Regions from separate parts of the Pararhizobium sp. O133 genome, predicted to be linked through region 2. Evidence: predicted binding sites of a transcription regulator. Region 2 holds the regulator's gene; the other holds the start of a gene.

Region 1 (10,482 bases), 540 kb from region 2:
ATGAGTTTTAGCGGGGCGGCGATAAAACCCCTCCCCAACCCTCCCCACAAGGGGGAGGGAGTAGGACGGCGTTTGCCTCGATTTCAGGGAACTGTATCTCTTTTTCTCAGCCATGACGGTTTAATCTGGAACTACAGGCTCATTCGCCTTGCAGGAATCTCGGCAAACTCGAAATTGCCAATCGGAAACGGCAGTGGCGCCTTGCCTGCTCCCTCCCCCTTGTGGGGAGGGTTGGGGAGGGGTCTTTTGGCCGATATCGGACTTCGCCCATGCCCCTGATCAACCTCCCCACCTTCGCAGCCGACCTGCTGGCCGATTTCGAGCGACTGGGCACGACGCGCGTCGATACCCCCGTCATCCAGCCCGCCGAACCCTTCCTCGACATGGCCGGTGAGGATTTGCGCCGCCGCATCTTCCTCACCCAGAGCGAGACCGGCGAAAACCTGTGCCTCAGACCGGAATTCACCATTCCCGTTTGCATTCGCCATATCGAAACCGCGACGGGAACGCCGAAGCGTTACTCCTATCTCGGCGAGGTCTTCCGCCAGCGCCGCGAAGGCGGTAGCGAGTTCTATCAGGCGGGGATCGAGGATCTCGGTACGCGTGATTTCGCCGGTGCCGATGCCCGTGCCGTCGCCGATGCCGTGGTGATCCTGAGCAGGCTTCTGCCGGAGCAACCGTTGTCTGTCACCATGGGCGACCAGGCGATGTTCGAGGCGGTCGTCGCGGCACTCGGCCTGCCGGCCGGCTGGCAGAAGCGGCTGATCCGCGCCTTTGGCGAGCAGACGCAACTGGAAGCGCTGATGCTGCGGCTGGCAAGGCCGGAGCATGTGGCCGGGATTGACGCCGATGTGGAAGCACTGCTGGCGACAGGTGACGACGACGGCCTGATCGCCCATATCGATGGCGTCATGGAAGCGACCGGTTACCTCACCAATGCCAGCCGCGCGCCAAAAGAGATTGCCCGCCGCCTGAAGGAAAAGCTGGCGCTCGCGGGCACCTCCCTCGATCCCGGCAAGCTGGACGTGCTGCGCGAATTCCTGTCGCTCAATGTCAGCCTGCGTTATGCGCCCGGCGTGCTCGCCGATTTCGCCAAGAGCACCAGCCTGCCGCTGCAGGCCGCCGTCGATCGTTTTGACGCGCGTGTTGCGGCCTTCGCCAATGCCGGGGTGAAACTGTCGGATATCACCTGGCGGGCCGCCTTCGGCCGCCCTCTCGATTATTACACCGGCCTCGTCTTCGAGGTGACCTTGCGCAACGATCACCGCGTACTGGCCGGCGGCGGCCGCTATGACCGCATGCTGACGCTGCTGGGTGCGGCGGATACCATTCCAGCCGTCGGCTTCTCGCTCTGGCTCGACCGGATCGAAGCGGTGAGGGGAGAGCGCTGATGATCACCATTGCCTTGCCCTCCAAGGGCCGCATGAAGGAAGACGCCTCTGCCATCTTCGACAGAGCCGGGCTGAAAATCGTCGCCGTCGGCAACGAGCGCTCCTATCGCGGCCGCATCGAAGGCCTCGACGATGTCGAGATCGCCTTCCTGTCCGCCTCGGAAATCTCGCGGGAGATCGGCAGCGGCTCGATCGATTTCGGCGTTACCGGCGAAGACCTGATCCGCGAGGGACTTTCGGAAGCCGATGCCCGCGTGGAATTCTGCGCCCGGCTCGGCTTCGGTCACGCGGATGTCGTCGTCGCCGTGCCGGATATCTGGCTCGATGTCGATACCATGGCCGATCTCGGCGATGTCGCCGCCGACTTCCGCGCCCGCCACGGTCGCCGCCTGGCGATCGCCACCAAATACTGGCGGCTGACCCAACAATTCTTCTCCAGCCAGCACGGCATCCAGCTCTACCGCATCGTCGAAAGTCTCGGCGCCACCGAGGGCGCCCCTGCAGCCGGCCTTGCCGATATCATCGTCGACATCACCTCGACCGGCTCGACCCTGAAGGCCAATCACCTGAAGATCCTCTCCGACGGTGTCATCCTGAAATCACAGGCTTGCCTGGTGCGCGCACGGAAGGCCGAGCATGAGGGCAATCCGCTGGTGGGCAAGATCATCGCGGCGGTGAACGGGGCTCTTTGATCGTCTATAAGGCGCATGGAGACATCCGCTCAAACCGGAGAGCCTCTGTTGGCTGCAAATGATAAATGTCGTTCCGCCCCTGAAAATCCCGGCGCGACGGTCTTATATTCCGACTCCTGCCCCCCAAGGAGTTCTCCATGGCCGATCTGTCCGCCTTCCCGATCACCACCCGCTGGCCCGCCCAAAATTCCGATATCATCCAGCTCTATTCCCTGCCGACGCCGAATGGCGTCAAGGTTTCGATCGCGCTCGAGGAACTCGGCCTTGCCTATGAGCCGCATCTGATCTCCTTCGGCACCAACGACCAGAAGTCGCCCGAATTTGTCTCCCTCAATCCGAACGGCCGCATTCCGGCGATCATCGATCCCAATGGCCCGAACGGCAAGCCGATCGGCCTGTTCGAATCCGGCGCCATCCTCGTCTATCTCGCCGAAAAGACCGGCAAGCTCATCCCGGCCGATCCGGCGGCACGTTACGAAATGCTGTCCTGGATCATGTTCCAGATGGGTGGTGTTGGGCCGATGTTCGGCCAGTTCGGCCATTTCTTCAAATTCGCCGCCGACAAGGTCGCCAACAACTCCTATCCGATGGAACGCTACCGCGACGAGTCCAAGCGCCTGCTCAGCGTGCTGGAGGCGCGACTGGAAGGCCGCCAGTGGCTGATGGGCGACGACTATACGATCGCCGATATCACCACCTTCCCGTGGATCGAAGGCGCCCGCAAATTCTACGGTGGCGGGGATGTTCTGGAATATTCGAGCTTCCCGAATGTCATGGCCTGGGTTGATCGCGCCATGGCCCGCCCGGCCGTCCAGAAGGGTTTCGATATCCCCAAGCGCGATTGATCGCGCCACCCACTAGCGTCCGCCCGAGTTGACGAAACTCGGGCGGACGGGCTACGTCTGGAGAAAAGAAGCTTTTTCGACGGGTGGAACAAAAGTGGCAGGCAGACTTGTTGTTGTGGGTGGCGGTCAGGCCGCCTTTGCCTTGGTGGCGAAACTCCGGGCGCTGAAGGACGACCGTCCGATCACCATGATTGCAGCCGAGGCCAGCCATCCCTACCAGCGGCCGCCGCTTTCCAAGAAGTATCTCCTGCGCGAAATGAATCTCGATCGTCTGCTCTACCGGCCGGAGGGCTGGTACGGCGAGCATGATATCGACATCCGCCTCTCCACATCCGTGACCGGCATCGACCGGACGAGCAAGACGGTCACCCTCAGTGACGGATCGACGCTTGAGTATGGCGACCTGGCCCTGGCCACCGGCTCGACGCCGCGCAAGCTGCCTGCCAGCGTCGGCGGCGATCTCGCCGGCGTCTTCGTCGTGCGTGATTTCACCGATGCCGATCGTCTGGCCGAAGAGATGCAGCCCGGCAAGCATGCGCTGATCATCGGCGGCGGTTATATCGGTCTCGAGGCGGCTGCGGTCGCCCGGTCCAGCGGGCTCGATGTCACCGTCATCGAGATGGCCGACCGGATCCTGCAGCGCGTGGCGTCTGCCGCGACGTCAAATCTGGTACGTAATATTCACACCACGCGCGGCGTCGATATCCGGGAAGGCGCCGGCCTTGTACGCCTCGTTGGAACCGATGGCCGGGTAACGGCGGCCGAATTGACCGACGGCACGACCATTCCGGTTGATCTTGTCATCGTCGGCATCGGCGTCACGGCCAATGACGCGCTTGCCCGCGAAGCCGGGCTGGAGGTTGCCAACGGCATCGTCGTCGATTGCTTTGGCCGCACCTCCGATCCGCATGTTTACGCGATGGGCGACTGCGCCGTGCAGCCCTGGAAGGACATGCGCATCCGGCTGGAATCGGTCCAGAACGCCGTCGACCAGGCCGAGGCCGTCGCCGCCCTTCTCGCCGGCGGCGAGGCGCCCTATGAGCCGAAGCCCTGGTTCTGGTCGGATCAGTATGACGTCAAGCTGCAGATCGCCGGCTTTGGCCTGGGCCACGACGAAACGGTCGTGCGCGCCGGCCAGCGCGAAGGCAGTGTGTCGGTCTGGTATTTCATGGGCGGCAAGCTGATTGCCGTCGACGCGCTCAACGATGCGAAGGCCTATGTGACGGGGAAGAAACTGCTGGACCTCGGCCTGACGCCGGATCGTTCGATCCTTGAGAATCCGCAGGCGGACCTCAAGACATTGCTGCCGTAACCTGCGGCTGCCTACTGGTGGATGCTGAACAGGCGGCCCTTCGTTTCCAGCTGGAAACGGGGGAAGAAGAACACGCCGAGCATCGAGCCTGAATAGCGCTGTTCCAAGCCGCTGGATTCGCCCACACAGAAGACCGGCTGCTTCTGGCCCGAGGCGAGGCTGATCGTCGTCGAGAAGCAGAAGGACGACGACGTCGTCGCGGCCTGTTCGAACAATTCGAGCACATGATTGCGATCAGTGCTGTCATAGCAACGCACCAGGTTCAGCAGGCCGCATTCCGGCTGCTGCAGGCCGTGCATGGCAGCGGCGCTATCTCCAAGCCGGAACAGGCCGTTCGACAGATCGCCCGACCAGCCCTCCGAAAAGCAGAATTGTCCCAGCAGTTCCTGGCCGCTTTCGCCCATGGCGAAAGAATGCGGACCCGGAACCTGCGAAAGGCCTGCTCTTGCGATCTTAAACACAGTTCACCCCAGTATGTGCACGAAATTCGAAATTCATTCAGTCGCGCCCCGTGGGGTCGCAAGAAACGATTTCCATTTTGCAGCAACGCGTACGCGAGCGGATTTCACATCACTCTGTTCTGTGGCTTGCAAGTTATAGAAAGCTCAATTTTCAAGTCTTGACCGGGTTTCGATCCCAGACGGAGCAAATTGTACGCGAGGAAAATCTATATGTTTTATGGTTTGGGATCAAAGTAATGTTGGGCACACAGTTAATAGCGAAAATTTGACCAATTTTATTGTCAAACTGTCCGGCCTTTGAAACCCCATGAATCTTGGTTCACTTGGAGCGCTGTTATAATTGCTTTTGCATATGCTTCAATGGTCTTTTCAGAAATATTTCTCGCTCCGTCGGCCATCGAACCTCAAGATTGTGGACTATTCACGGCAGGGCAATGAGAACCTGATTCGAGCTCGGGTCGGCAATGAGCCAAATGCCGTAGCTTGTTACCATTCTTGGGCCGGTTTGGTGCTGTGATTGAAAAAAAGGCGGACCTTGCGGCCCGCCTTTCTCATAAGTTCTGAATGGAACGCCTTATTACATCATGCCGCCCATGCCGCCCATGCCGCCCATGTCAGGCATGCCGCCGCCGGCCGAATCCTTCTTCGGCAGTTCAGCGATCATGGCTTCCGTGGTGATCAGCAGCGAAGCAACCGAAGCTGCGTTCTGCAGAGCCGTGCGAACGACCTTGACCGGATCGACGATACCCATGGCGATCATGTCGCCGAATTCGCCGGTCTGGGCGTTGTAGCCGTAGTTGTCGGTGTTGCTTTCGAGGATCTTGCCGACGATGATCGAGCCTTCGTCACCTGCGTTTTCAGCGATCTGGCGAACCAGCGACTGAAGTGCCTTGCGGATGATCGAGATACCGGCGGTCTGATCGTCGTTTGCACCCTTGAGGTCGAGAACGATCGAGGCGCGGAGCAGAGCCGTACCACCACCGGGAACGATACCTTCCTGAACGGCAGCGCGCGTTGCGTTGAGCGCGTCGTCGATACGGTCCTTCTTTTCCTTCACTTCGATTTCGGTCGCACCGCCAACGCGGATGACGGCAACGCCGCCAGCGAGCTTGGCAAGGCGTTCCTGCAGCTTTTCGCGGTCGTAATCGGAGGTGGTTTCCTCGATCTGGCCCTTGATCTGCGCGACGCGGCCTTCGATTTCGGCCTTCTTGCCGGAACCGTCGACGATCGTCGTGTTTTCCTTGGAGATCGAAACCTTCTTCGCACGGCCGAGCATTTCGAGCGTGACGTTTTCGAGCTTGATGCCGATGTCTTCGGAAATGACCTGGCCACCGGTCAGGATGGCGATGTCTTCGAGCATGGCCTTGCGGCGATCGCCGAAGCCCGGAGCCTTGACGGCAGCGATCTTCAGGCCGCCACGCAGCTTGTTGACGACGAGCGTTGCAAGAGCTTCGCCTTCGACGTCTTCCGAGATGATCAGGAGCGGCTTGCCGGTCTGAACGACGGCTTCGAGAACCGGAAGCATGGCCTGCAGGTTGGAGAGCTTCTTCTCATGGAGAAGGATGTAGGCGTCTTCCAGTTCGGCAACCATCTTTTCAGGGTTGGTCACGAAGTAAGGGCTGAGATAGCCGCGGTCGAACTGCATGCCTTCGACGACTTCGAGTTCGGTGTCGGCGGTCTTGGCTTCTTCAACCGTGATGACGCCTTCATTGCCGACCTTCTGCATCGCGTCAGCGATGTACTGGCCGATTTCCTTCTCGCCGTTGGCCGAGATCGTGCCGACCTGGGCCACTTCTTCCGAAGTGTTGATCTTCTTTGCCTTGGCAATGAGGTCCTTGACGATGGAGGAAACAGCGAGGTCGATGCCGCGCTTCAGATCCATCGGGTTCATGCCGGCGGCAACGGCCTTGCCGCCTTCGCGAACGATGGCCTGGGCGAGAACGGTTGCCGTCGTGGTGCCGTCGCCGGCGATGTCGTTGGTCTTCGAAGCAACTTCACGGACCATCTGCGCGCCCATGTTTTCGAACTTGTCTTCCAGTTCGATTTCCTTGGCGACGGAAACGCCGTCCTTGGTGATGCGCGGTGCGCCGAAGGACTTGTCGATGATGACGTTACGACCCTTCGGGCCGAGCGTGACCTTCACTGCGTCTGCGAGGATGTCGACGCCGCGCAGCATCTTTTCGCGTGCGGTGCGGCCGAACTTAATTTCTTTGGCTGCCATGATAAAAACTCCCGGGCTTGAGCCCAATTGGTTTTTGGAATGAGGAAAGTGAAGACCGGCTCAGATCAGCCGATAATGCCCATGATGTCGGCTTCCTTCATGATCAGAAGGTCTTCGCCGTTGAGCTTGACTTCGGTGCCCGACCACTTGCCGAACAGAACGCGATCGCCAGCCTTGACGTCGAGCGCGATGAGCGAGCCCTTGTCGTCACGGGTGCCGGTGCCGACGGCGACGATTTCGCCTTCCTGCGGCTTTTCCTTGGCGGTATCCGGAATGATGATGCCGCCCTTGGTCTTGGCTTCGGACTCGACACGGCGTACAACGACGCGGTCATGCAGAGGACGGAAATTGGTGCTTGTCATTGTCTAATCCCTCGATCAAATGACTTCACGGATCGTCTTTGCGATCCGATTGATGGATGTTAGCACTCCTGTTGAGTGAGTGCCAGCGGCTTGGAGATAAGGATGGCCAAGGATTGAGTCAAGGACGGCCTGTCGAAAATATTTCATCGATCATGGTTATCTGATCGGCATGCTCTTGACCCAACAACACGACCTGAATGTGACACCGCCCCATCCATCTTTCTCCGAGGCAACGAAAGTCTGGGCGAAGATCGGTCTCCTGAGTTTCGGCGGCCCGGCCGGGCAGATCGCCCTCATGCACAAGGAACTGGTGGAAGAGCGCCGGTGGATTTCCGAAAGCCGGTTTCTGCACGCGCTGAATTTCTGCATGCTGCTGCCGGGACCGGAGGCGCAGCAACTCGCTACCTATATCGGCTGGCTGCTGCATGGCACGCGCGGCGGCATCGTCGCCGGTCTGCTGTTCATCTTGCCGGGCTTCCTCGTCATCCTCGGCCTGTCGTCGGCCTATGCGCTGTTTCACCAGACGGACTGGCTTTCCAGCCTGTTTTTCGGATTGAAGGCCGCGGTGCTGGCGATCGTCGTCGAAGCGGTCATCCGGGTGGGCCGGCGGGCGCTGAAGACGCGGTTTTCGCTGATCGTCGCCTCGCTCGCGTTTGCGGCACTCTTCCTGTTCGACTTGCCGTTTCCGCTGGTCGTGCTCGCTGCGGGCATCGCCGGTTATATCGCCACCCGGATGCAGCCGGAAACGGGTGAAAACGCCTTGACTGCGGCCGCAAAACGGGCGATGGCCGACAGGCCCTCGGTCATCGACGCCGGCTTCCCGGATCACGCCGCAAGTTGGGGGCGGACAGTGCGGGTTCTCTGTCTCTGGCTGGCGCTGTGGATCGCGCCTTTCATTCTGATCGCCAGTGTGATCGGCTTCGACAATGTGTATCTCGCCATCGGCCTGTTCTTCTCGAAAATGGCGGTGGTGACCTTCGGCGGCGCCTATGCTGTGCTGGCCTATGTCGCGCAGCAGGCGGTCGAGACCTATCACTGGCTGAAACCCGGCGAGATGCTCGATGGTCTTGCACTGGCCGAGACGACACCGGGGCCGCTGGTTCTGGTGCTGTCCTTCGTCGGCTTCATGGCCGCCTTCCGCACGCCGCTTGGGCTCGATCCGCTGTCGGCCGGTGTGCTCGGGGCCACGCTTGCGACCTGGGTGACCTTCGTGCCCTGCTTCCTGTGGATCTTCCTCGGTGCGCCCTATGTCGAGACGCTGCGCAACAACAGGGCGCTGTCGGGCGCGCTCTCAGCCATTTCGGCGGCGGTCACCGGCGTCATCCTCAATCTCGCCGTCTGGTTCGGCCTGCATGTGCTCTTCGCCGAGGTCACGCGCTATGCGGCGGGGCCGCTCTCCTTGCCGCTTCCCGTCTGGCAGAGCTTTCAGTGGCCGGCATTCCTGCTGACGCTTTTGGCGGTCGTTCTGCTCTTTGGTCTCAAACGCGGGATGGTGACGACACTTTCCATCTGCGCCGTCGCGGGCTGGCTGATCGGCAATTTTTAGCATCCGAGACGCGCCGGATGCCCGAATCCTTGGGATTCCGCCGCCATTTTCGGCATCCAGTCTTGTGTTTTGGCCGCCTGCCTGCGATGTCACCCCGACCAATTTTTTCTGCGGGAAACCAGCATGGCCGTTCGGATCAACAGTTTTCGCGACATCGCCAGCCGCTACGACGTCGTTCTGTGCGACGTCTGGGGCGTGCTGCACAATGGCGTCGCGGCCTTCAAGGAGGCCTGCGAGGCGCTGACCGAAGCGCGCGCCAAGGGCCTGACCGTCGTCCTCATCACCAATTCGCCACGCCCGCATCCAGGCGTCATCGTCCAGATTCGCGGGCTCGGCGTGCCCGACAGCGCCTATGACCGCATTGTCACCTCCGGCGACGTGACCCGGGCGCTGATCACCGCCGGCCCGAAGAAGATCTATTTCATCGGTGCCGAACGCGACCTGCCGCTGATCGAGGGGCTGGGCGTCAGCATGGTATCCTCGGAAGATGCCGAGATTATCGTCTGCGCCGGCTTCTTCGACGACGAGACGGAAACGGCCGAGGATTACCGCGCGACACTTTCGGGCATGGTCAAGCGCAAGGTGCCGCTGATCTGCGCCAACCCGGACCTCGTCGTCGAGCGCGGCCATCGGCTGATCCCTTGCGCCGGCGCCATTGCCAAGGTTTATGAGCAAATGGGCGGGGAAACTCGTATTTCCGGGAAGCCCTATGTGCCGATCTACCGTGCCTCGCTGTCCGAGGCCAAGGCGGCACGCGGCGGCTTCGATCTGGCGCGGGTGATCGCGGTCGGCGACGGCATGCCGACGGACGTGAAGGGCGCGCAGGATTTCGGCCTCGATGTCCTCTATATCAGCGCCGGAATTCATGCAGCCGAATATATGACGGCGGAAAAGACTGACGAGGCAAAGCTGACGGGCTTCCTGAAAAGCGAAGGCGCCACGCCGAAGTGGTGGATGCCGAGGCTGGCTTAATGGCGGCGGCGCTTTAGCACCGGCCGATCGGACTGCGGAACAGATGACTGGCGTGACGGATATGACGGTTTTCCATCGCAACGAGACCCGCGAACCCCTGCCTGAAGCGTTGCGCGGCGGCGTTATCGCCATCGGCAATTTCGACGGCGTCCATCGCGGCCATCAGTCGGTCCTGAACCGGGCTCTCGAAGAAGCAAGCGCGCGGGGCGTTCCGGCGCTCGTCCTGACGTTCGAGCCGCATCCGCGCAGTGTCTTCCGTCCCGACCGCCCGGTGTTTCGGCTGACACCCGCGCCGCTTAAGGCCCGCATCCTGGAAGGCATGGGCTTTTCCGCCGTCATCGAATATCCGTTCGATCGTACCTTCTCCGAGCTGTCCGCTTCCGATTTCATCCGGTCCGTGCTGATGGACTGGCTGCATGCCAGCCATGTCGTCACCGGCTTCGATTTTCATTTCGGCAAGGGCAGGGAAGGCGGCCCGGCCTTCCTGATGGCGGCCGGCGGCGAGAACGGTTTCGGCGTGACGCTGGTCGATGCCTTCCGTGACGAGAACGCTTCGGTCATCTCGTCCAGCCATATCCGCGGCCTGCTCGGCGAAGGCGACGTGGCGCAGGCCGCCGGATTGCTCGGCTATCGCTATACGGTGGAAGCCGAGGTGATCGGCGGCAAGCAACTTGGCCGCA
Region 2 (10,482 bases):
CGCATGCGTGTCTCTCTCAATCGATGGCCCAGAGGCCGGGTTCGGCGCATTCCAGGCTGTTGCCGGCGGGATCGCGGAAATAGAAGGATCGGGCGCCCGTCGGCCAGCGAATATCCACTTCGATCGGGATGCCGGCGGATGTCAACTTTTCGATCCAGCTGTCGAGCTTGTCAGCCGCCACCCGGAAGCATGCATGCCCGTTTCCCTTCGTGCCGTGGGGCGGCACGGGCAGCGCACCCTCATGCGGCGGCTTGATGGTCTCTTCCGAGTTGAAGATCAGCAGAACGCCCTGACCGCAGCGAAAGAACACATGACGATTGCCGGCGCGGGTAATCTTTTGCAGGCCGAGAACGGTGCCGTAGAAATGTTCGGCGGCATCGAGATCGTCGGCGTAGAGCGCGGTTTCGAGGATGCCTTCGAGGGCGTCAGCCATGGCGCGGGCCTCCCGAATGGCTGGGTTTCTCTTCTCCCCATCGGGGAGAAGTGCCGAGCGATAGCGAGGCGATGAGGGGGGCTTCGGCGTAGCCGGAGCCAGGCGTCAAATTCGCAAGGTGGCCTTCGGCCCCCCTCATCCGGCCTGCGGCCACCTTCTCCCCGCTGGGGAGAAGAGGAAGCCAACCGCCAACTCCATCGTCCCCTCGCCTCGCTTGTGGTGTGGCAATCGCGTGTGGAAAAAGACCCCCTCTGGCCTGTCGGCCATCTCCCCCACAAGGGGGGAGAGGCCCAGCTGCTGCCCCTCGTTTCAAACGATGGGCCGGGCGGCGGATTAAGCCCCTCCCCCTTGTGGGGAGGGGTTGGGGAGGGGACTTTTCCATATGCGATAGCCCTGCTGCCTGCGGGGAGTGGGCTAGGATGATGGGCAAAGCTGTGAGGGCGCTCGCCATGGCTATTCCGTTATCCAGCCACCGTCTGCTTCTGCATTTCCACCAGTTCCGCAATGCCGTTCTTCGCAAGACCGAGCAGGGTGCTGAACTCCTCTTCCGAGAACGGCTTGCCCTCCGCCGTGCCCTGGATCTCGACGATGCCGCCCGATCCGGTGATGACGAAATTGGCGTCGGTCTCGGCTGCGGAATCCTCGAGATAATCGAGGTCGATGACCGGCTGGTTGGCGAAGATGCCGCAGGAGATGGCGGCGATATTGTCCTTCAGGACCTTTTCGACCTTGATCATGTTGCGGGCTTCCATCCATTTCAGGCAGTCGTGCAAGGCAATCCAGGCGCCGGTGATCGACGCCGTACGCGTGCCGCCATCCGCCTGGATGACGTCGCAGTCGATCGAGATCTGGCGTTCGCCGAGCGCCTGCAGATCGACGACAGCACGGAGCGATCGCCCGATCAGCCTCTGGATTTCCTGGGTGCGGCCGCTCTGCTTGCCGGATGCCGCCTCGCGCTTCATGCGCTCGCCGGTGGCGCGCGGCAGCATGCCATATTCGGCGGTGACCCAGCCCTTGCCGCTGTTGCGCAGCCATGGCGGCGTCTTGTCTTCCAGGCTCGCCGTCACCAGCACATGGGTGTCGCCGAACTTGACGAGGCAGGAACCCTCCGCGTGCTTGGAAACATTGCGCTCGAAGGAAACCTTGCGCATCTGGTCGGTTTTTCTGCCGGAAGGCCGCATCATGAACTCCTGTGATGTTTGTCAGCCTTCTATCCCAACTTGCGTGGAAGGGAAATCATTTGCTCCAAAAGAGTGATCGGGCGGCAAAAGCCGATAAGGCAGGCTGTGCAGCCATTTTCCCTTTTGCTATCCGGGCAGGGATCACTATATTCCAAGAGACTTCAACAACATGGGTTTTCGCGTTCGAAATGGTGCTGGACAAAACTGCGATGCACGAAAGGCTTTCGGCGCTCGACGAGCGCTCGGGCGAAATCTTCCGCCGCATCGTGGAAAGCTATCTCGAAAGCGGCGAGCCGCTTGGATCCCGCAACCTTTCGCGCATCCTGCCGATGTCTTTGTCGCCGGCGTCCGTGCGCAATGTGATGAGCGACCTTGAAGACCTCGGCCTGATCTATTCGCCGCATATCAGCGCCGGCCGACTGCCGACGCAGGTCGGCCTGCGCTTCTTCGTCGATGCCTTCATGCAGGTGGGCGACCTGTCGCCGGAAGACCGCGCCTCGATCGACCGGCATGTGCGCCGCGCCGATCGCGACCAGCCGGTCGAGACGCTGCTCAATGATGCCAGCCAGATGCTGTCGGGCATGTCGCGCGGGGCAGGGCTGGTCATCACGGCGAAGAACGATCCGGTGCTGCGCCATGTCGAGTTTGTTCGCTTGGCGCCGACCAAGGCGCTGGCCGTGCTGGTCGGCGAGCACGACCAGGTGGAAAACCGCATCATCGAGCTGCCGACCGGGGTCACCAGCTCGCAGTTGACCGAGGCCGCCAATTTCCTCAATGCCCATCTCGCCGGCCAGACGCTGCCCGAGGTTCGCGGCCAGCTGGAAAAGGTCAAGGAAACCGTGCGGCGTGAACTCGACACGCTGAGCCAGGATCTGGTCGAGCGCGGGCTGGCCATCTGGTCGGGCAGCGAGGTGGACGACAAGCCGACGCAACTGATCGTGCGCGGCCGCGCCAATCTGCTGGAGGGCTTGGCCGGCGCCGAGGATGTCGACCGGCTGCGCATGCTGTTCGACGATCTGGAAAAGAAGGATAGCCTGATCGAGATCCTCAACCTTGCCGAAAGCGGGCCGGGCGTGCGGATCTTCATCGGCTCGGAAAACAAGCTGTTCTCCCTGTCGGGCTCGTCGCTGATCGTCGCGCCCTATAAGGACAGCGACGACAAGATCGTCGGCGCCGTCGGCGTCATCGGCCCGACGCGGCTCAACTATTCCCGCATCGTTCCGATGGTGGATTATACGGCGCAACTGATGTCGCGCCTGTCGCGGTAGGGTCATGCGAAAGGCCGGTTTTTCCGGCCACTTTCGATTGCACCCTTGATTTTTCGGCTTCAAAGCTCGATATCGACACCAAATCCTAACAGTTTGACATTCCGGAGACCGTCATGACCGACGATACGAACAAACACGGTGCTGCTGAAGCAAATGCGGCCGACGCTGCTGCCGCAAGCTATGCCGAAGCTGCCGCGGAACAGGTCGACGCGCCCGTTGCCGAACCCGATCCGCTGGAACTCGCCAAGGCTGAAGCCGCCGATTTCCGCGATCGCTACCTGAGGCTCGCCGCCGAGATGGACAATCTGCGCCGCCGCACCGAGCGCGACGTGAAAGACGCCAAGTCCTATTCGACCGCCGGCTTTGCCCGCGACATGCTGGCCGTGTCCGACAACCTGCGCCGCGCGCTGGAAGCCATTCCGGCGGAAGCCCGCGGGGCTGGTGACACCGGTTTCAATGCGCTGGTCGAAGGCGTGGAGATGACGGAACGCTCGATGCTGACGATGCTCGAGCGTCATGGTATCAAGAAGCTGGATCCCGTCGGCCAGAAATTCGACCCGAACTTCCATCAGGCCATGTTCGAGGTTCCGAACACGGAAGTGCCGAACAACACCGTCGTCCAGGTCGTCCAGGCCGGCTACACGATCGGCGAGCGCGTTCTCCGCCCCGCCATGGTCGGCGTCGCCAAGGGCGGCCCGAAGGCTGTTGCCGCCACGGAAGAAACGCCGGCGGTTTGATTTTTACTGGATTGTCCTTCTCCCCGCAGGCGGCAGGGCAATCGCATATGGAAAAGTCCCCTCCCCAACCCCTCCCCACAAGGGGGAGGGGCTTAACCCGCCGCCCCGTCTGTCATCGGAAACGAAGGCCGGCGGCTGGGTCTCTCCCCCTTGTGGGGGAGATGGCCGACAGGCCAGAGGGGGTCTTTTTCCATATGCGATAGCCCTGCCGCAGGCGGGGAAGGTGCCCGCAGGGCGGATGAGGGCTTCGTGCCCCTCTTTTTGTTTGGGTTTTTGCCCCTGACCCTAACCCTCTCCCCGCTTGCGGGGAGAGGGGACGACGGAGCAAGTCACTCCCCGACAATCAGATGTGGGATTCCGGGTCGCGACCATCGGCTCTCAAATAACCGCCTCGATCAAAAACGGCCCCGGACGCGACAGAGCGTGGTTGAGAAGCCTGCCGAACGTCTCGCATGTATCAGCCCGCGCCGCCTCAACGCCCATTCCCTTGGCCATCAAAACCCAGTCGAGCGAGGGATTGTCGAGGTTGAGCATGCGCCGGGCGTTTTCGCCGATGGTCTGAACGCCCACATTGCGCATTTCGCCATGCAGCACTGCGTAGGTGCGGTTGGCGAAGATGATGGTGACGATGTCGAGGTTTTCGCGGGCTTGGGTCCAGAGGCCTTGGACCGTATACATGCCGCTGCCATCGGCCTGCAGGTTCACGACCTTCCGATCCGGGCGGGCAATCGCAGCACCGATGGTCACGGGGATGCCCATGCCGATCGCGCCGCCGGTGATCATCAGGAAATCGTGCGGGGCCGCGTGTTCGGACAGCGCAAAGAACCGCCGGGCCGAGGTGATGGCTTCATCGCAGACGATGGCGTTGTCGGGCAGCTTTTGCGCCACCATCACCGCCACCGCGTCCTCCGTCAGCGGCCCCGAAGGTTTTCCCTCATCGGGAATGCTGGTTGTGCGCAGCAAAGCTTGAGTGCTTTTGATCCCCAGTTCATCCCGCAGCTCTTCCAGTGCCCGCTTCAGATCGTCGCCATGGGCAGCGAGCGTCAGAACCTGGCACTCTTCGCGAACGAGGCGCCCCGGCTTGCTGGGATAGGCGAAGAAGGCGACGGGCTCGGACGCGCCGACGAGGATCAGCACGTCGATCTCGGCCAGTGTCTCCAGTGCGGCATCGACCGGGTAGGGGACGCGGGTGGGCGCGACGCGTCCGCGTCCGCGCTGCATGTGCGCCACCTGCACCTCGCTGAACAGGCGCACATCGAACGCGGCCGAGATCTGACCGGCAATCTCCAACGCATCGGCCATTGCCGCCGCTCCCCGGACGATCATTCCGGCGCGGCCTCGCGCTTTACGGATCGCTTCGGCGGCGGAGCGTATGGCTTCGGGGCCGGCAGTGCCGGGTTGGGGGTGTTCGATCGTGAGCGAAACCGGCGGCTCTGCCGTGCTCCATGCCGCGTCGGCGGGCAGAATGAGGGTGGCAATGCCGGGCGGTGATAGCGAGGCGTGAACGGCGGCCTTCGTCGCTGCCGCGACATCATCCGGCCCCGCGATCCGCCGTACCCAGTCGGACATCGGCGCGGCCAGGCTCTCGATATCGGTCGTCAGCGGTGCGTCGAGCGGAAGGTGGTAGGAGGCATGGTCGCCGACGACATTGATCATCGGAATACGGGCGCGTCGGGCATTGTGAATGTTGGCGAGCCCGTTTGCCAGGCCCGGTCCCGTATGGAGCAGGGTTGCTGCCGGCCGTCCGGTCATCCGAGCATAACCATCGGCCGCGCCGGTCACGACACCTTCGAACAGTCCCAGCACGCAGCGCATTTCCTGGCGGCGATCGAGCGCCGTGACGAAATGCATCTCCGACGTGCCGGGATTGGCGAAGCAGACATTGACGTCATTGGCCAAAAGCACATCGCAGAGAATATCAGCGCCGTTCATTGCGAGCCTCCCAATTTTTTCACTTCGCGCAACGCCTGCCGAACATTCAGGACGCCAGCCGGCGCCTCGAATGTTGCTGCTACCAGGCTGCGCGATATCAGCCAAACAACTGCTTCAGATGATCGTTCAGGAACCGGCCTTCCGGATCGAGCCTGTCGCGCAGGGCCTTGAAGTCGCCGGCGCGGGGGTAGAGCGCATCGACATCCTCGGCGCCCATGAAATGCAGTTTGCCCCAATGCGGACGTGAGCCGAACTGGCGCAGGATGTCGTCGACGTCTTTGAGATAATTCCAGTAATCCGTGCCCGGTTGGCCGGAAACCGAGAGCGTGATCGAATCCTGCTCGAAGAACGGGCTGATCCAGCCACCATCGCCGGCGGTGAAGCGGTATTCGATCGGATAGATGCAGGTCGGGTGCTTCTCCAGCATCAGCTTCCTGACTTCCGTGCAGGCCTGCTTGCCGTATTGGACCGGCACGGCATATTCCAGTTCGTGGAAGTTCGGCACATATTCGATCGGGTAGATTTCCGAGGAATAGGCGATCTTCTCGAAACCCTGCTCCATCGGCGCCGTGTCGGTGAAGTCGATCGTCTTCATTTCGCAGACATCCGACAGGCTGGTCGTGGTCGAGACCGAGGATGTGTCCGGCAGGCAGTAGCAATGGCGGCTTTCCGGCACCGGGCACCAGAAGAAGCCGAAATGCCGGTTATTGGCGGCGAGGTCGTCGTGTTGCTCCATGCATTCGTCGAAGGTGCAGCGCCACAGCTTCTCATGCAGATTGTAGCTGTCCATCACCTGCAGGGTGATTTCGGAGATGACGCCGAGCATGCCGATCGAGACGCGGGCGGCGTTGAGCATGTCCGGCTCGCTGTCGTCGATGGCCAGGATGCTGCCATCCGGCTGCACCAGTCGCATGCCGACAATCTGGGAGGCCATGTTGCCGAGCTTTAGGCCCGTACCGTGGGTGCCGGTGGTGAGCGCGCCGGCCAGCGCCTGGCTGTCGATATCACCCTGGTTGATCATCGATAGCCCGCTGCGCTTCAGCGCCTTGCCGAGCGTGTTGATCGTCGTGCCGGCATGGACGGAGACCCGCTTGCGCGCCGTGTCGATATTCGTGATGCCCTGCAGGCCTGAAAGGGTGAGATGCAGGCCGCTGGTCAGCGCCACTGGCGTGAACGAATGACCGGAACCGGCGCAGCGCACGTTGAGACCGTTCGATGTCGCCTCCCGCACCATTTCCGCCAGCGCCGCCTCGCTCGTCGGCGCGCCTCTGTGCCGCACGATGCACGATTGATTACCGACCCAGTTCCGCCAATGACCGCCTGCTTGCATCATGCTCTTCCCTCACTCTTTCGGTTTTCGCTCACACCGCCGTAAAGCAATTGTCGACAAACAGATGCGTGCCGTTGACGAAGCTCGACTCGTCGCTGGCAAGGAACAGCGCGGCCTGCGCCACTTCCATCGGCTCGCACATCCGGCCTTGGCTGGCAGCAATAGCGGCGTCGGAGACGTCGACGCCGTATTTCGTCAGGCCTACAAGCTCGCGTTTACCGTGATCGGTGGCGATGAAGCCGGGGCAGACGGCGTTTGAGCGGATGCCGCGATCGCGGAACTCGACGGCGATGGCGCGGGCGAACATGTGGCAGGCGCCCTTGGTCGTGTCGTAGAGCACCTCCATCGGTGTTGCCGCAACGGCGGAGATCGAGGACGTCGAGACGATGCTGCCGCCGCCGGCGGCCAGCATGCCGGGCAGAACGGCCTTGGTCATCAGGAACATCGAGCGGACATTGACGGCCATCAGCCGGTCCCACTCGTCCTCTTCCGTTTCGAGGAAGGGACCGACCGCCAGGATGCCGGCATGGTTGAAGAGAACGCGGATCGGCCCGAAAGCATCCTCGACCGCCTTGACGGCGCTCTTGACCTCGGCGGACACCGAGACGTCGGCCGGGGCGAAGATCGCCTCGCCGCCCTCGGCGCGGATCGCGGCGGCAACCTCTTCCCCCTTGCTGCGCGGCAGATCGACAATGCCGACACGCGCGCCCTCCCGGGCGAACAATTGCGAGGCGGCAAGGCCGCACCCGCCGGCACCGCCGCTGATCAATGCAGTCTTTCCAGCCAAACGTCCTGCCATGCCCGTCCCCTTCGTGTGTTGCAAGGGAGTATTGTCGAGCCGCGCAGCCGTGTCGATATGTCGTCAGGCCGGGTTCGACAATTTTTGGGTGGCGCCGAACACTTCGATCCGAAACGCAAAAAAACGCGACCTCACGGCCGCGCTCTCACGAAATCAGTAATGTCACACGGGGTCAGGCCGCGTTGGAGGCCTGGTCGTCGCTGAGGAAGGCGTAGATGGCCGTGGCCGAGTCGGTCGCGCGCAGGCGGGCGACCATGTCCTGATCGCGCAGCACCCGGGCGATGCGCGACAGTGCCTTCAGATGATCGGCGCCGGCGCCTTCCGGGGCGAGCAGCAGGAAGACGAGATCGACGGGCTGGTCATCCAGCGCCTCGAAATCGACTGGCGATTCCAGGCGCGCGAAAATCCCGACGATCGACGACAGGTGCGAAAGCTTGCCATGCGGGATGGCGATGCCGTTGCCGACACCGGTGGAACCCAGGCGCTCACGCTGAAGGATGACGTCGAAAATTTCCCGTTCGGGCAGTCCGGTGATCTTGGATGCTTTCGCGGCCAATTCCTGAAGCAATTGCTTCTTCGAGTTGGCCTTCATGGCCGGGAGTATCGCATTCTGCTGCAGCAAGCCTGCCAATGCCATTCTTTTGTCCTCGTTCGCCGGCTGGAATTGCGGGCGCGCCCTCATCGGCTGCGCCCGCATCCACCACCAGAAGAAGCGGCAGGCCGGACGGCGACATGCCGCTATCCGGTCTGATCCACTCAGCCCTTGATATTGGCTGCATCAATCCAGCCAATGTTTCCATCGTTGCGTCGATAGACGATATTCAACTGCTCGTTTCCTGGGCTGCGGAACATGAGGACGGGATCATCCGTCATATCGAGCGCCATCACGGCGTTCGCGACGGACATCGTCCTCAACTGTTTTGAACTTTCCGCGACGATCGTCGGTGCATAATTGTCCGGAAGATCATCGTCTTCATCGGGCACTGAATCCATCACGGTGTAGGCAACTTCAGCAAATCCAGCATGGCCATTGCCATTGTGGTGGTCCTTGAGCTTCCGCTTGTAACGGCGGATGCGCTTGGCGATCCGTTCCGACGCTGCGTCAAACGCGGCTTGCGGGTCGTTCGCTTCTCCACTTGCCTGCAAGGCAGCACCGGAATCGAGGTGTATCTTGCAGTCTGCGTTGAACCGAGATCCAGACTTTTCCACAGTGACCTGGCTTGAATATCCTCCGTCAAAATATTTGGTTACGGCCTGTTCGATCTGGTCTTCGATCCGCAGACGAAACGTTTCGCCGATTTCCATATGTTTACCGGATACACGCACACTCATGGAGTTTCCTCTCTTTTCGTGATTTGCGTAGCCAGTCTATTCCAACCGCTTCCGTCATCCAAGCACTTCACGCACGCAAAAGAAATTTGCGTCATGCCGGCCAGGATTTGAAGGGATATGCTTGAGGCAGGCTCCATGCCATTGCCTATTGGGGCGGCCTCATACCCCCGGTTGCCCGAAAAGTCAACAGGATGGTTGAGAAGCCGGGGTTTGCGGCCGTTTGGTCTGTTGAAAGCCTGTATAGCGGGGATAACCTCCGGTCGTGCAGGCTGGGGCAGCCGCGGATCAGGCCGAGACCTTCGCAAGCGCCCGCTTCTCCCGGCGGCGCTGCACCGAGGAAGGGATGTTCATCGCCTCGCGATATTTCGCAACCGTCCGGCGGGCGATGTCGACGCCGCCCTTTTTCAGGATGTCGACGATGTCGTCGTCCGACAGGACCGCATCCGGGCTTTCCACGACGATCATGTTGCGGATGCGATGGCGAACGGATTCCGCCGAATGTCCGTCGCCGCCCTCGGCCGAGCCGATCGAGACCGTGAAGAAATATTTCAGCTCGAACAGACCGCGCGGCGTCAGCATGTATTTGTTCGAGGTGACGCGGCTGACGGTCGATTCATGCATCTTGATGGCGTCGGCGACCGTCTTGAGATTGAGGGGCCGGAGATGATCGACGCCGCTCACCAGGAATGCGTCCTGCTGGCGCACAATCTCGGTTGCCACCTTCATGATCGTCCTAGCGCGCTGGTCAAGGCTGCGGGTCAGCCAGTTGGCCGTCTGCAGGCAGTCCGTCAGGAAGGCATGGTCGGCGCTGTTCTTCGGCGCATGCTTCGAGATCGTGGCGTAATAGGTCTGGTTGACCAATACACGCGGCAGCGTCTCGGGATTGAGCTCGATCGCCCAGCTGCCGTCCGGCGCTGCGCGCACGACGACATCCGGAACGATCGCTTCGGATGGGCTCGCTTCAAAACCGGTGCCTGGCTTCGGGTCCAGCTTGCGGATTTCCGCCAGCATGTCGATCAGGTCTTCCTCGTCAACGCCGCAAATGCGTTTCAGGCTGGCAAAGTCGCGCCGGGCGAGAAGATCGAGGTTTTCGAGTAGTGCCGCCATGGCCGGGTCGAGCCGGTCGCGTGTCCTGAGCTGGATAGCGAGGCATTCGCTGAGTGAGCGGGCAAAGACACCCGGCGGATCCAGCTGTTGGAGGCTGCCGAGCACCCGCGCCACGTCCGTTGCCGCGCATCCGAGCCGCTCGGCCATTTCGCCGAGATCGGCATACAGATAACCGGCCTCGTCGATCTGGTCGATCAGGTGCTGGGCGATCAGGAGATCCGCCGCGCCATGCACGCTGAAAGGAACCTGCTGGTTGAGAAAATCGCGCAGCGTCAAGCGGTTGGCGACGAAATCGTCGAGGTCGTAACCTTCGCTGCTTTCGCCCTCGCCGCCGCCCGGCATGGATTTCCACTGGCTGAGCAG

What was found. Region 2 encodes HrcA, which represses chaperone genes, less so after heat shock. Its sites were predicted from a motif close to GTTAGCACTCNCNNNNNGNGAGTGCTAAC; they were not measured.
Region 1: a site for HrcA is predicted at 7,343-7,371, ahead of groES (co-chaperone GroES). Genes of this name have one in related genera too.

Annotation. Positions count from the first base shown of each region.
Region 1 covers NZ_CP196426.1:3,990,011-4,000,492, reverse strand. The annotation lists gene hisS (histidine--tRNA ligase) at 1-4, shown strand, start outside; gene ACST81_RS19350 (ATP phosphoribosyltransferase regulatory subunit) at 270-1,391, shown strand; gene hisG (ATP phosphoribosyltransferase) at 1,388-2,083, shown strand; gene ACST81_RS19340 (glutathione binding-like protein) at 2,221-2,928, shown strand; gene ACST81_RS19335 (NAD(P)/FAD-dependent oxidoreductase) at 3,023-4,240, shown strand; gene ACST81_RS19330 (hypothetical protein) at 4,252-4,701, opposite strand; gene groL (chaperonin GroEL) at 5,279-6,922, opposite strand; gene groES (co-chaperone GroES) at 6,988-7,284, opposite strand; gene chrA (chromate efflux transporter) at 7,460-8,830, shown strand; gene ACST81_RS19310 (TIGR01459 family HAD-type hydrolase) at 8,954-9,802, shown strand; gene ACST81_RS19305 (bifunctional riboflavin kinase/FAD synthetase) at 9,864-10,482, shown strand, end outside.
Region 2 covers NZ_CP196426.1:4,533,814-4,544,295, reverse strand. The annotation lists gene rdgB (RdgB/HAM1 family non-canonical purine NTP pyrophosphatase) at 1-5, opposite strand, end outside; gene ACST81_RS22065 (VOC family protein) at 17-433, opposite strand; gene rph (ribonuclease PH) at 895-1,614, opposite strand; gene hrcA (heat-inducible transcriptional repressor HrcA) at 1,824-2,882, shown strand; gene grpE (nucleotide exchange factor GrpE) at 2,996-3,619, shown strand; gene ACST81_RS22045 (acetolactate synthase large subunit) at 3,998-5,551, opposite strand; gene ACST81_RS22040 (D-arabinono-1,4-lactone oxidase) at 5,649-6,884, opposite strand; gene ACST81_RS22035 (SDR family NAD(P)-dependent oxidoreductase) at 6,913-7,680, opposite strand; gene ptsN (PTS IIA-like nitrogen regulatory protein PtsN) at 7,853-8,317, opposite strand; gene hpf (ribosome hibernation-promoting factor, HPF/YfiA family) at 8,437-9,012, opposite strand; gene rpoN (RNA polymerase factor sigma-54) at 9,298-10,482, opposite strand, start outside.